Regions from separate parts of the Ligilactobacillus sp. 110_WCHN genome, predicted to be linked through region 1. Evidence: predicted binding sites of a transcription regulator. Region 1 holds the regulator's gene; the other holds the start of a gene.
The links. The regulator LexA, encoded in region 1, represses DNA repair genes until DNA is damaged. The targets are predictions, from matches to a motif close to CNAACANNTGTTNG.
Positions count from the first base shown of each region.

Region 1 (7,258 bases):
CAAGCCGATGATTCCATCGTACCCTTTAATTAAATCAATATTCTTTTCTGAAAGCAGATCCGGAACGAGTTTGATTTCCGCACCGTTTTCTTGTTCCCAATTTTTAAAGTATGGTTCTTCGTCTTTCCGAACGCCAAATGCAATTAACTTCATTTTCAAAAAACCTTCTTTCTGTTCATGCTTATATTATATCCATGATGACTCTAAAACACCATGATTAAGCAAGAACTGTTCCTTTTTTTTGCGGGATTGATGTTTGAATGCATATTCGGCTTTTAATGCGGCCGACTTCGTTTCAAATTCTTCATGATAAAGCAATTTAACTGGGCGCCGCGTTTTAGTGTATTTGGCACCCTTCCCTGCGTTATGCGTAGCAACTCGTTTCGCAACATCATTGGTAAATCCGCCGTAAAACGTTCCGTCCGCGCACAACAAGACATACATATAATATTTACTTTCCATATAAAATTTCCTTAATCGTTGGCGTGTATTCATTTTGATCAGTATAGGTGATCACCGGTGGTAAAAACTTCAAACCATCTGACTTTCCATCCTTGATTGCTTCAATCAAGACCATGTTGGCATCTCTTCCCTGCTTCGGATAAATCAGCTTGATCCGTTTCGGTGCAAGTCGATGAGCCTGCATCGTATCTAAAATTTCGATCAACCGGTCCGGACGGTGAACATAGTATGCTTTGCCGCCCGTTTTTAATAATCCACTGGCAACTTTGACCGTATCCTCCAACGTGACCGCAATTTCATGCCGCGCAAGTGCTAAATACTGATTAGGATTCTTTTTACTTTGCGGCAGCGTTTTAAAGTACGGCGGATTGCATGTAACAACGTCATACGAATCCTTCTCAAGGAATGAAAATGCATCTTTGAGGTCCCGGTTATAGACCTTGATGCGATCGGTCAGCTCGTTTAATTCCAAACTGCGCTGGTTCATATCCGCCAATCGAGATTGAATTTCAACCTGGTCGATCCGACCAGCAAATTTTTTACTGATAAATAATCCAACTGCGCCGTTTCCAGCACACAAGTCAACTGCTTTCCGGTCTGGGCGACTGACAGATTTCACAAAATCTGCAAGTAAAACCGCATCAAGCGAAAACGAGAAAACATCAGCGCTTTGAATAATTTGCAAATTCTCCGCTAACAGCGAATCTACCCGTTCATTTTCATATAACTTGACTTTTTCCATAACCTTCCTCACTAATTTATTAAATTTACTTGAAAGTTGTTGTAATTTTTTGCATACTAAAATGGATTAAAAACGAAAGGAGTGACACCATGTTTTATAATTTTATGCGCCGGGGTGTTGCATTTCTTGTTCGAATCTTTAACGGTAAACTAACCGTTTTAAATAAAGAAAAGCTTCCTGAAGGCAATTATATCCTTGTCGGGCCGCATCGAACATGGTTTGATCCACTTTTATTTGCCCTTGCTGCTGCCCCAAAGCAGTTTGCATTTATGGCAAAAAAAGAACTCTTTAAAAATCCAATTTTAAAATTTATTTTAACACATGCCAACGCATTTCCGGTTGACCGTGAAAATCCGGGACCATCGGCAATCAAAACGCCTGTTAAATGGCTCCGTAATCAAGACATGTCACTGATCATGTTTCCATCCGGAACCCGGCATTCACAAGCAATGAAAGGCGGCGTGACCTTGATTGCTAAAATGGCCAACGTTCCGATCGTTCCAGCCGTTTATCAAGGCCCGTTAACCTTTAAGACATTGCTTTCCCGGAAAAAAATCACCGTTGCAATTGGCGACCCGATCGTCGTTGACCGGAAAATGAAATTGAATGACGAAAACCAGCAAAAAATCATTTCGCAAATGGAACAAGCCTTTGATAAGCTGGATGACCAAATCGACCCGAATTTTGTATACGTTGATCCGGCAACGAAGAAAACTAAATCATCAAAAGAAGGTGTGACAAAACAGTAAAAACGAGCGAATCGCGCCAGCATAGATTCGGAGGTTTTCGAATTAGCTACGCGTCACTACTCAGCTCGTTTGTTTTGGAACCCGATTATGCGGATATAGCAAAGAGGTTGCGACTAATGTCACAACCTCTTTTTCGCAATTCAATCAATTATCTTTTCTTCTTGCTATTTTCTTTAGCATAGCTGGCCTTCATTGAAGTCATCATTTGGTTGATCTTCCGTTGTGATGGCTTTTGACCCATTTGAAGCATCATGGTTTTAAGCATTTGTTCGTTGAATGGTGGATTCTTCTTCAAGTAGTTTTCAAGATACTTCTTTGCAGCAAAAAAACCAATTGCAAATCCAGCAATCACACCAATGATTACAAGTAAAACTACAATTCCTGTTGACAAGATCCTTTCCTCCTTACGACTAACATAGTTATCATTTTAAGCGAAAAAAGCTAAAAAATAAAGCCTTCATTCCAAATTATAATTAATCATCCCGCAAGCCGCGTTCGCGTTGAATCCGTTTTACCTTTTCGGGAGTAACTTCTTTTCCATCCTTATCGTAAACCTGAAGCATTTCGATGTGACTTCTGAAGTTTTCCCGGAAAAGTGAAAGGTAAGTTTCACGCAACCGCTTTTGTTCAGCTTGTTCTTCCTCAGTCAAACCCTTGTCTTTTTTCTTGTGAGCAAGTTCATTGATTCGATCGATCAAATCTTGAGGAATTGCACCGCCGCGTTGTTCATTTTGTTCGTTCGTTGATTTATCTTCCGTCATCGCTCAGTGCCCCTTTCTTTAAAGTGTTTAATTTAATTCTACAAAAGAAAATCTTAAATTTCAATGATGGCGAACCTTTGTTTGTTTTTAGCAAAAAGATGTGCTAACATTTAAATCAATAAGAAGATCGATAAAGGAGTTTATTATGAGTAAGCCGATTGAAGAACGCCAAATGAGAGTTCTCCGTTTTATTTATGAAACGGTCCAAGAAAAAGGTTATCCGCCAACCGTCCGCGAAATCGGTGAAGCCGTTGAGCTTTCGTCAACATCAACGGTTCACGGCCACCTTGCACGGTTAGCCAAACGCGGATTTATTGTAAAAGATGCAACCAAACCGCGGGCAATCGAAGTTACCCCGGCTGGAATGGAAGCATTAGGAGTTTCAAATTCAAAGCCTGACGCAATTCCAATGATTGGAACGGTTACTGCTGGTCAGCCAATCTTAGCAGTTGAAGAAACCACGGACTATTTCCCGCTTCCGCCTAACTTTGATACCGCCGATGATTTATTTATGTTGACGATTCGCGGTGAGAGTATGATCAATGCTGGAATTTTTAACGGTGACAAGGTCATTGTCCGGAAGCAATCAACCGCCGATAATGGTGAAATTGTAATTGCAATGACCGACCAAAATGAAGCAACTTGCAAACGGTTCTTCCGCGAAGCACATAATTACCGCTTGCAACCTGAAAACGATACGATGGACCCAATTATCCTTGATCATGTCAAGATTTTAGGAAAAGTGATTGGTTTATACCGTGATTATATTAAATAAAAAGGCTGTGACGTAAATCACAGCCTTTTTGTTATATCCGCATAACCGGGTTCCAAAACAAACGGGCTGCGACGCACAGCTAGTGGAAGTTCAAAAACCTCCCCGAATCTTTGCTGCATGATTCGTTCGCTTTTCTGCTTCCACCACGCTCGTTTTTAACGTTTTGTCAGCCCTTTTTATTTTTTATCTGATCCGCCATTTGAATTAATTCATCGGCATGTTTTAACGTTAGTTCAGTGATTTCTGAACCGGATAACATGCGCGCGATTTCGCGAATTCGAGTCTGAGCAGTTAATTTTTGAACACTGGTTTCGGTCCGCCCATCAATGACCTTCTTTGAAATAAAGTAATGGTGATCGGCAATCGCTGCCACCTGTGGCAAGTGCGAAATACACAAGACCTGCGAATTACGAGAAATTTGCGAGATCTTTTCGGCAATTGCTTGTGCGACTCGACCGCTGACCCCCGTATCAACTTCATCAAAAATAATGCTTGTAACGCCTTGCTGTTGCGAGAAAATCGTCTTTAATGCCAGCATGATTCGTGAAAGTTCCCCACCAGACGCAATTTTGGCAAGCGGTCCCATCGATTCACCTGGGTTAGTTTGAATGTAAAATTCAACATCATCTAATCCGGTTGAAGTTAATTCTTGGCTGCCGCTGAACTTGACCTTAAAAACAGCCTTATCCATATACAGTGCACTTAATTGGTGATGAATTGCCTTTTCCAACTCATGCGCTGCTTGATGACGGTGACTTGAAAGTGTCTGTGCCAACCTATATGCCGTATCATAAGCTGCCTTAACCGCCTTTTCCTGTTCTTCTGAGCTTTCTGCACTGTCTTGCATTTCGGCCAATTCCTGTTTAATTTTTTGGCCATAATCAATTACCTGTTGAACGGAGTCGCCGTATTTTCGTTTTAATTGATGAATCAAATCCAAACGCTGTTCAATTTGGTCAAGCCGGTTTTCATCCCATTCCATTGAATCTAATTGGTTATTGATCTCGTGCGAAACATCTTGCAGATTATAAAATGCATCGGAAACTTTCTCGTAAATTCCGTTCAAATCGCTTGAAAGATCTGAAATCTTTTCAAGTTCATCCATTGTCGTCCCAAGTTGACCGATCACATCCACATTTTCACCCATCAATGCCTGATAGCAGTTTTCAAGTGCATCATGAATTGTTTGGTAATTATCAAGCTGATCCTTTTCTTCAACCAACTTTTCTTCTTCATGCGGAACGAGTTGGGCACTTTCAATTTCATTAAGTTGAAATTGCAAAATATCCAGCCGTTGAGCCCATTCTTTTTCATTGGCTTCTCGTTTTTCAAGCGTCGTTTTTAATTTACGGTATTGCTGGTATGCATCCTGATAACGCCGCAATTCATCACGTAAATGGTGATCATATTCATCCAATAAACTAAGGTGCGTTTCTGGACGCATTAATGACTGGTGCTCATTTTGACCATGAATATCGATCAGCATCTCGCCAACTTTCCGTAATGAAGTTAAGTTAACCAATACTCCATTAATCCGGCAAACGTTTCTTCCTGCTTGGTACAAATCCCGTTGAAGGATCAACGTTTGATCTTCATGATCAATTCCTAAATCGTCAAGAATTTGGAAAACCGGGGCTGAAGCTGGCAAAACAAATTGGCCTTGAAGAACGGCCTTCGCAGCCCCCTTGCGAATAAAATCAACTGAACCGCGGCCACCAGCCAAAAGGCCTAAGGCATCGATAATGATCGATTTCCCAGCACCTGTTTCCCCGGTTAAAACCGTCATTCCAGCTTGGAAATCAATATCTGCTTCTTCAATGATCGCAAAGTCTTTAATTCTTAGTTCTTGAAGCATATTAATCCCCTTCCTTTGATTATTGGTTTTGTAACGTTGCATGGGCCTGTTGAACGACTCGATGCGGATCAATTTCAGGTGCAATTTGGCCTTCCCGGTCCACGGCCCTTAAATGAATCAAGAACTCAATATTCCCATGACCACCCGTAATTGGTGAAAAGTCCAAGTCGCAAACATCGTATTGGTTTTCAACCGCAAAGTTAATGATCATGTTGATGACTTCTTCATGAACTTTTGGATCATGAATGATTCCATGCTTGCCGACTTTTTCCCGGCCGGCCTCAAATTGCGGCTTGATCAACGCTACCAAATCGCCATTTTCCTTCAAAATTGGATGAAGCGGCGGCAAAATCAACTTTAATGAAATGAAAGAAACGTCCGTGGTTGCAAATTCCGGCTGTCCCTCCGTAAAGTCTTCTGGTTTGCTGTACCGAAAATTGGTATTTTCCATAACAACGACCCGCGGATCCTGTCTTAATTTCCATACAAGTTGGTTCGTTCCGACATCAAGTGCATAAACTTGTTTTGCTCCTTTTTGAAGCGCAACATCCGTAAAGCCGCCGGTTGAAGAACCAATATCGAGGACAATCTTGTTGCGCACAGATAATTTAAAAACTTTAAGTGCTTTTTCAAGTTTCAGTCCGCCCCGGCTGACATACGGCATTTTGGTCCCTTTAAAATGCAGTTTAGCCTCCGGATCAATTTTCATTCCCGGTTTATCAAGCCGTTCTTCATTTTCACCTAAAATTTCACCCGCCATAACGGCGCGCTTCGCCTGTTCGCGGCTGTCAAAAAGTCCCTGTTTTACAAGTAATACATCAATTCGTTCTTTTTTCATGCTTTATCCTTTATCTTAAAATAATTTAAAAAATCAGCTAGTAATGAAATATCAATTCCATCCCGTTGAAGCACCGCAAGACTTTCACGCATCAATTGAATTGAATGGCGTAATTCTTTCTGGGCTCCTTCAAGCCCCAACAATCCCGGATAGGTATTCTTATTTTCAGCTTGATCTTTATGAACTTTCTTTCCTAGTTCAGCCTCTGTTCCCACAACATCGAGGATATCATCATAAATTTGAAACGCCAATCCAAACTGAATTCCAAATTGCTTTAATGCATCCTGCTGGTTCGCAGAAACGTTACTCAGTAATCCACCCGCATAACAGGCATATTGAATCAAAGCGCCGGTTTTCCCGCGATGAACACGTTGAAGCTTGGCCAACGTTAATTGATGCTGTTCACCTTGAATGTCGCCAACTTGCCCATTGACCATGCCTTCAGGACCCGCTGCCTTGCTTAATGCATGGACTAATTTAATCTGAATTGCTGGGTCAAGCTCTAACCGGCTTAACCACTCAAAAGCAGTCGTCAGCAACCCGTCGCCAGCTAATACCGCCATTGCTTGCCCATAAACCTTATGGTTCGTTGGTTTCCCACGCCGCAAATCATCATTATCCATTTCCGGCAAGTCATCATGAATCAGCGAATACGTGTGAATTAATTCCAAACTTGATGCGGCTTGCAGGTCCAAATCAGAATACGTTCCCTTAAATGTTTGACAAATTGCCAAAATCAAAAGCGGCCGCAACCGTTTGCCACCCGCATCAACTGAGTAGCGCATTGCTTCCTTTAAAACCGAGTAACTTTCTAACCCGACAAGGTATTCATCAAGGCACTGATCAATTTTTGCAATCGTTGCCTGTTTAAACTCTTCAACTTGATTATTCTTCATCTGAATTTCCTTTTTTAAATAACTTTTCGTTTCCTTGATCATCAACAACATGGGTCAATGTCTTTTCCGCATTTTCCAACGTATCCTGGAGATGTTTGCTTAACTTCATTCCCGCTTGGAATTGATCAAGCGCCTCTTCCAATGGAACGTCACCCTGTTCCAGGTGATTTACGATTTGTT
Region 1 is NZ_JAULLI010000008.1:44,110-51,367, reverse strand. It holds gene Q3C15_RS04165 (D-2-hydroxyacid dehydrogenase) at 1-153, opposite strand, end outside; gene Q3C15_RS04160 (GIY-YIG nuclease family protein) at 187-462, opposite strand; gene Q3C15_RS04155 (tRNA1(Val) (adenine(37)-N6)-methyltransferase) at 452-1,204, opposite strand; gene Q3C15_RS04150 (1-acyl-sn-glycerol-3-phosphate acyltransferase) at 1,294-1,953, shown strand; gene Q3C15_RS04145 (YneF family protein) at 2,102-2,344, opposite strand; gene Q3C15_RS04140 (DUF896 domain-containing protein) at 2,427-2,714, opposite strand; gene lexA (transcriptional repressor LexA) at 2,860-3,489, shown strand; gene recN (DNA repair protein RecN) at 3,656-5,344, opposite strand; gene Q3C15_RS04125 (TlyA family RNA methyltransferase) at 5,364-6,182, opposite strand; gene Q3C15_RS04120 (polyprenyl synthetase family protein) at 6,179-7,078, opposite strand; gene Q3C15_RS04115 (exodeoxyribonuclease VII small subunit) at 7,068-7,258, opposite strand, start outside.

Region 2 (7,258 bases), on a different contig from region 1:
TGCTTTAATTCTGATAAAACCTCATTGATCTCATCATAAAAATTCCGGGCCCGCAAATCGATTACAAGAGCCACCTTATGGATTTTCCCGGTTTCCTTGATCAGTTCCCAGAATTTAGGAAGCAATTCAGGGGGCATGTTATCAACACAAAAATACCCCAAATCTTCGAAACTTTGCATTGCAACTGTTTTACCAGCCCCGCTCATTCCCGTAACAATTACCAGTTCATCTGATTCGCTCATCATGATTTCCTCCCTTGTTCATTCACCACAATCCTTAATTTAGTTATTATAATACATTTAACATTAATTTACCGCTTCTTTAAAAGATCTTTTAAATATTTTCCCGTGTAGCTTTGCGGATTAGTAGCAACTTCTTCCGGCGTTCCCGTTGCAACAACCGTTCCGCCACCTTCACCGCCTTCAGGGCCAAGATCAATCAAATAATCGGCACTCTTAATGACGTCCAAATTATGCTCGATCACTAATACCGTATTGCCCTTATCAACCAAACGTTGTAATACTTTCAACAATCGATTGATATCATCCGAATGCAACCCGGTCGTTGGTTCATCAAGAATGTAAAGCGTCTTTCCCGTGGCTTTCTTATGCAATTCTGAAGCCAACTTCATCCGTTGTGCTTCACCGCCAGAAAGCGTCGTTGCTGACTGTCCTAATTGAACGTATCCTAAACCAACATCTGAAATCGTCTGCAATTTCCGTTTGATTTTCGGAATCGCATCAAAAAATTCAAGGGCTTCGTCAACCGTCATGTTCAAAACTTCCGCAATATTCTTCCCTTTATACTCAACTTCAAGGGTTTCTGAATTAAACCGGGAGCCATGACATACCTCACAGTCAACATAAACGTCGGGAAGAAAGTTCATTTCAATCTTAATGATTCCATCGCCCTTGCACGTTTCACAACGTCCGCCCTTAACGTTAAAACTAAAGCGTCCTTTATTGTATCCGCGCATTTTAGCCTGATTTGTTTGGGCAAAAAGGCCGCGAATATCGTCAAATACTCCAGTATACGTTGCGGGGTTGCTTCGTGGCGTCCGGCCAATCGGCGACTGGTCAATGTTAATTACCTTATCAAGATTTTCAACTCCGGTAATTTTCGAGTACTTTCCTGGTTTATCGGTTGAATTATGACTGATTTTTTGAGCCAAGACCCGTTCAAAAATTTGATTGACTAATGTTGATTTTCCTGAGCCAGAAACGCCGGTTACAGCGATAAACTTTCCCAGCGGAAATTCGACGTCAATGTTCTTCAAATTATTTTCCGCAGCCCCGTATAACTTAATTGATTTTCCATTTCCTTCACGCCGGGTTTCAGGAACGGGAATATATTTCTTCCCTGATAAATATTGGCCGGTCAATGAATTTTTGACCTTCATTACCTCTTGCGGCGTTCCGGCAGCCATTACCTGACCGCCGTTTGCACCTGCACCAGGACCAATATCAATTAAGTAATCGGCCGCCCGCATTGTATCTTCATCGTGTTCAACAACGATCAGCGTATTACCGAGATCACGCATCGATTTTAACGACGCGATCAACCGATCATTGTCCCGCTGATGCAGTCCGATGGATGGTTCATCAAGCACATAGATGACTCCTGACAAGTTTGATCCGATCTGAGTTGCCAACCGGATCCGCTGCGCTTCACCTCCGGAAAGGGTTCGAGCTGACCGGCTAAGAGTCAAGTAGTCTAATCCGACATTTTTCAAAAATGTTAAGCGGTCATGCAACTCTTTCAAAATTGGCCGGGCAATCATTTCCTTTTGTTCACTGAACTTTTGCTTATCAAAAAATTCAAGGGCCTGATCAACCGGCAGATCTGAAACCTCGCCAATATGCATTCCATCGATTTTAACTGCCAATGCTTGCGGATTCAGCCGATAGCCGTGACATGCCTTACATTCTTGACTAGTCATGTAACGGCGCAAAATATTGCGGTTAAACATGCTATTTGTATCCCGGTACCGGCGTTCAATGTTCGGAATGACCCCTTCAAACGTCATATCAACATCGCGTTTGCTGCCAAAGTCATTTTCAAAGTGAAAGTGGAACTGTTTCGTTCCGGCACCATACAATAATGTCTCCTTCTGCTTGGCCGTCAACTTGCTGAATGGTTTATCCATCTTAATTTTCTTTGCTTTACAAAATTGGCTAAGCAATGAGTAATAATACTTTGAACTATCCGGAGCCCACGGTGCAATCGCCCCTTCTTCAAGGGTTTTGCTTTTGTCCGGAACAACTAAATCAGGATCAACTTCAATTTTTTCACCAAGGCCGTCACATTCTGGACAAGCTCCAAACGGCGCATTAAATGAAAATAGTCGCGGTTCAAGTTCCTTAATTGAAAAGCCACAATACGGACATGCCAACTTTTCGGAAAATTGTAATACCTGGTCGCCAATCACATCAACGGCAACATAACCATCCGTGAGTTTTAACGCCGCTTCAACCGAATCAAAAAGCCGTGACCGGATTCCGTCCTTGACAATGATCCGGTCAACAACAACTGAAATCGAATGCTTTTTATTTTTATCAAGTTCAATTTCATCACCGATTTCATGCATTTCGCCATCAATAATGACCCGCACAAAACCAGCCCGTTGAATTTTTTTCAAAACTTCCTTATGCTGGCCCTTTTTATCCTGGACGACTGGCGCCAAAATTTGAATCTTTGACCGTTCAGGGAGAGCCAAAATTTGATCAACGATTTGTTGTGGTGATTGACTGGTAATTTGATGACCGTCATTCGGGCAAATCGGTGTTCCAACCCGCGCCCACAAAAGCCGCAGGTAGTCAGTAATCTCAGTAACCGTTCCAACCGTTGACCGTGGATTTTTCGACGTTGTTTTCTGGTTAATTGAAATTGCCGGTGACAGTCCATCAATCGAATCGACATCCGGTTTCTCCATCTGACCTAAAAATTGCCGTGCGTATGATGATAAGCTTTCAACATACCGTCGTTGACCTTCAGCATACAACGTATCAAATGCCAGCGAACTCTTTCCGGAGCCAGATAAACCAGTAATAACAACTAGTTTATTTTTGGGAATTGTCACATCAATGTTTTTCAAATTATGCGCGCGTGCGCCATGAATTTCAATTTGATCCTTTGCCACGTCAATTCCTCCTTCTTACCCAATTTCAGCTTCTAATTCGAGAATCGTATCCCGAAGCGAAGCTGCTTCTTCAAATTTCAAGTCTTTGGCCGCTTGCTTCATTTGAGTCTTCAGCCGGTCGATCATTTCCTTTTGTTCTGCTTTAGTCATCTTGCTGAATTCAACTTCGTCACTTGCCAAATCTTCAGTTTCCTTATCTGGATTATCAAGCACTGAGATCTGATCCCGAATATCTTTTTTGATCGTTTTCGGTGTAATGTGGTGCTTCCGGTTATATTCTTCTTGGATGTGGCGCCGCCGTTTCGTTTCATCGATTGCCGCCTGCATTGAATCCGTAATTTCATCGGCATACATAATTACATGCCCGTTAACATTCCGGGCAGCCCGTCCGATCGTTTGGATCAATGACCGTTCATTGCGCAAAAAGCCTTCCTTATCCGCGTCCAAAATCGCAACCAATGACACTTCCGGCACATCGATTCCTTCCCGCAAAAGATTGATCCCGACAAGCACATCAAACTTTCCAAGCCGCAAGTCACGAATAATTTTCGTCCGTTCAAGCGTTTTAATGTCGGAGTGCAGGTATTTAACCTTAATTCCAAGTTCCTTGAAATAATCCGTGAGATCCTCCGCCATCTTTTTCGTCAACGTCGTCACAAAGACCCGTTCGTTTCGTTCGACCCGTTTATTAATTTCGCCAACAAGATCATCCATTTGGCCCATGACTGGGCGGACTTCGATTTCAGGATCAAGCAACCCGGTTGGCCGAATGATCTGTTCAACGACGTGATCGGTTTGTTCCTTTTCATACGGTCCCGGAGTCGCTGACATGTAAATGATTTGATGAACATGCTTTTCAAATTCTTCAAGCTTTAGCGGACGGTTGTCAAGCGCACTTGGAAGCCGAAAACCATAATCGATCAGCATTTGTTTCCGCGAAATATCCGCATGATACATTCCCCGAACCTGCGGCATTGTAACGTGTGATTCATCAACGACGATCAGAAAGTCTTTCGGGAAGAAATCCAACAACGTATATGGCGGTTCACCTGGTTTACGCCCATCCATATGCCGGGAATAATTTTCAATTCCTGACGTATAACCCATTTCCTTTAGCATTTCAATGTCATACGTTGTCCGTTGCTTTAACCGTTCTTCTTCAAGCAATTTTCCTTGAGAATGCAATTCCTTTAACCGGTCGTCAAGTTCATGCTGAATCCCGTCAATTGCTCGTTCAAGCTGGTCATCATTCGTCATGAAGTGGGTTGCTGGGAAAATTGCAACGTGATTCCGGTCACCAAAAACTTCACCAGTCAACGGATCGATTTCCCGAATTCGGTCAATTTCATCCCCGAAAAATTCAACCCGCAGTGCCCGCTCATCATGTGAAGCGGGAAAAATTTCAACGACATCACCATGAACACGGAACCGACCCCGTTGGAAGTCAATATCATTGCGTTCGTATTGAATATCAACCAACGATTGTAATAACTTGTCACGTTCGATTTCTTGGCCAACTCGAAGTGAAATCGTGTGCTTTTGATATTCAAACGGGCTCCCTAATCCAAAAATCGATGAGACTGATGCAACAACGATCACGTCGTTACGTTCCAACAAAGCACTTGTTGCCGAGTGCCGCAATTTATCAATTTCGTCATTAATGCTTGAATCCTTTTCAATATACGTGTCACTAGAGGGTACATATGCTTCTGGTTGATAAAAATCATAATAACTAACAAAGTATTCAACCGCATTATGCGGGAAAAACTCTTTTAACTCGCCGTAAAGCTGTCCCGCTAATGTTTTATTGTGAGCAAGAACCAACGTTGGCTTGTTATTATTTTTAATTACATTCGCAATCGTAAATGTTTTCCCTGTTCCAGTCGCTCCAAGCAAAATTTGAGATTTTTCACCCTTTTTCAATCCTTCTGTAAGTTCTTGGATTGCTTGCGGTTGGTCGCCAGTTGGTTTATATGGGGCAACCAAATCAAATTTTCGATCTGCTTGTCGTTCGATCATTTTCATTCTCCTTTCTCAATCAGATTGTTATCAATATTTTATCATAACGAACATATTTTCGCATTTTCAAAAACTTAATTTCGGCAAGCAAAAAGGCTGGAAATCCCCCAGCCTTAAATGCTTTTCTATTCAATTGATTCGATTAGCCTTTAACAAATGCCATCACTGTATCTTCAAATTGTTGCCGTTTAGCAAACGCTTCATCTTGTGAATCAGCTTGCGTTCCAATGTAGAACTTGATCTTCGGTTCCGTTCCTGAAGGCCGAACAGCGATCCATGTTCCATCTTCAAGCAAGTACTTCAATACGTTTGACTTTGGAATCTTGATTTCTTCAACCGTTCCGTCAGCATTCGTCTTCGTTGACTTTTCAAAGTCTTCTAAGGCAACGACCTTGTAACCAGCAAATTCCTTTGGTGATTCTTCACGGAACTTCGTCATTAAGTCTTCAATTTCCTTAGCGCCTTCAACCCCATCAAAGGTCAATGCAATTGTCTTTTCAGCGAAGTAACCATACTTCTTAAAGAGTTCTTGCAAACCATCATAAAGGTTCATGCCTTGCTTCTTGTAGAAGGCAGCAACTTCAGCAAGCATTACCAATGATTGGATGGCATCTTTATCACGCACGAATGGCCGAATCAAGTAACCGTAACTTTCTTCGAACCCAAACATAAATGTGTGTGAACCGTCAGCTTCAAAGTTCTTGATTTGTTCAGCAATAAACTTGAATCCAGTCAAAACGTTGATCATCTTAACGTTGAAGTTGGCAGCGACTTTCGTTGCAAATTCACTTGAGACGATTGATTTTACAGCTACCGCATTGGCTGGCAATGTGCCGGCATCTTTCCGCGCAGTCAAAATGTAGTTTAAGAGAATGGCTGCAATTTGATTTCCGGTCAATAACTTGTATTCCCCGTCTGGTTGACGAACAGCAGCTCCTAAACGGTCAGCATCTGGATCAACCCCAATTAATAAGTCAGCGCCTTCTTTTTTACCAAGTTCAATTGCCAAATCAAAGGCAGCTGGATCTTCAGGGTTCGGCTTCTTAACGGTTGAAAATTCTGGATCTGGTTCAGCTTGTTGAGGAACCATCGTAAAGTTTTCAAAACCAGCTTGTTTCAAAGCCTTTTCCCCTAACATTGCTCCTGTTCCGTGAAGTGGTGTAAAGATCAACTTCATTGTTTTGCCTTCTTCAGCAACTAATTCATGGTTGATCGTTACTTGGTTAACTTCTTCTAAGTATGCCTTATCAACTTCGTCACCGATGATCTTAAGGGTGCCGTCTTCGATCAAGGCATCCTTATCAGCAACCTTAACGCCAAAGATATCCTTGACTTGACGGATATACTTGGTGATCATATCTGATTCCTTCGGCGGCATTTGAGCCCCGTCTTCACCGTAGATCTTGTATCCATTGTATTGCTTTGGATTATGACTTGCAGTGATCATAATTCCAGCATATGTATGTAAATGACGAACTGTAAATGAAAGTTCTGGAGTTGGACGTAAACTTTCAAAAACAAATGTTGGAATTCCATGAGCCCCTAAAACCCGGGCAGCATCAAACGCAAATTCTTGTGAATGGTGCCGTGAATCATAACTGATTGCAACCCCGCGTTGCTTAGTTTCATCATCAAGGGTGTCCATGAAGGTTGCAAGGCCTTCAGTTGCTTGCCGAACCGTATAAATGTTCATCCGGTTGATTCCAACCCCTAAAACGCCCCGCATTCCAGCAGTTCCAAATGAAAGAGGTTCGTAAAACGCATCTTCTAATGCTTCTTGATTATCTGCTAATTGATCTAATTCAGCCTTTAAATCAGCTGCTAATTCAGGATTATCTTTCCATGTTTGATAGTTTTCTTCCCAACTCATTAATATCACCTTTCTAAATATCACTTTAATTTTACTATAAAAGCGTTTTTATCGTAACTATTTTTGATTAAATTTTATCTTTTAATTGCATCTTGGTCTAAATACCATGGCTGATCAGCTTTCCGCCGCCGCACGATCCAGATCGCCAATGCACTAAAGAAGAAAATAAATGATAGCCATTGTGAAACCCGAAGCGGCCCAAGCATCAAACTATCAGTCCGCATTCCTTC
Region 2 is NZ_JAULLI010000004.1:24,689-31,946, forward strand. It holds gene rapZ (RNase adapter RapZ) at 1-242, opposite strand, end outside; gene uvrA (excinuclease ABC subunit UvrA) at 311-3,139, opposite strand; gene uvrB (excinuclease ABC subunit UvrB) at 3,155-5,158, opposite strand; gene Q3C15_RS02285 (phospho-sugar mutase) at 5,301-7,028, opposite strand; gene lgt (prolipoprotein diacylglyceryl transferase) at 7,103-7,258, opposite strand, start outside.
Region 2: uvrB (excinuclease ABC subunit UvrB) is a predicted target of LexA. The motif match lies at 5,206-5,219, and genes of this name have one in related genera.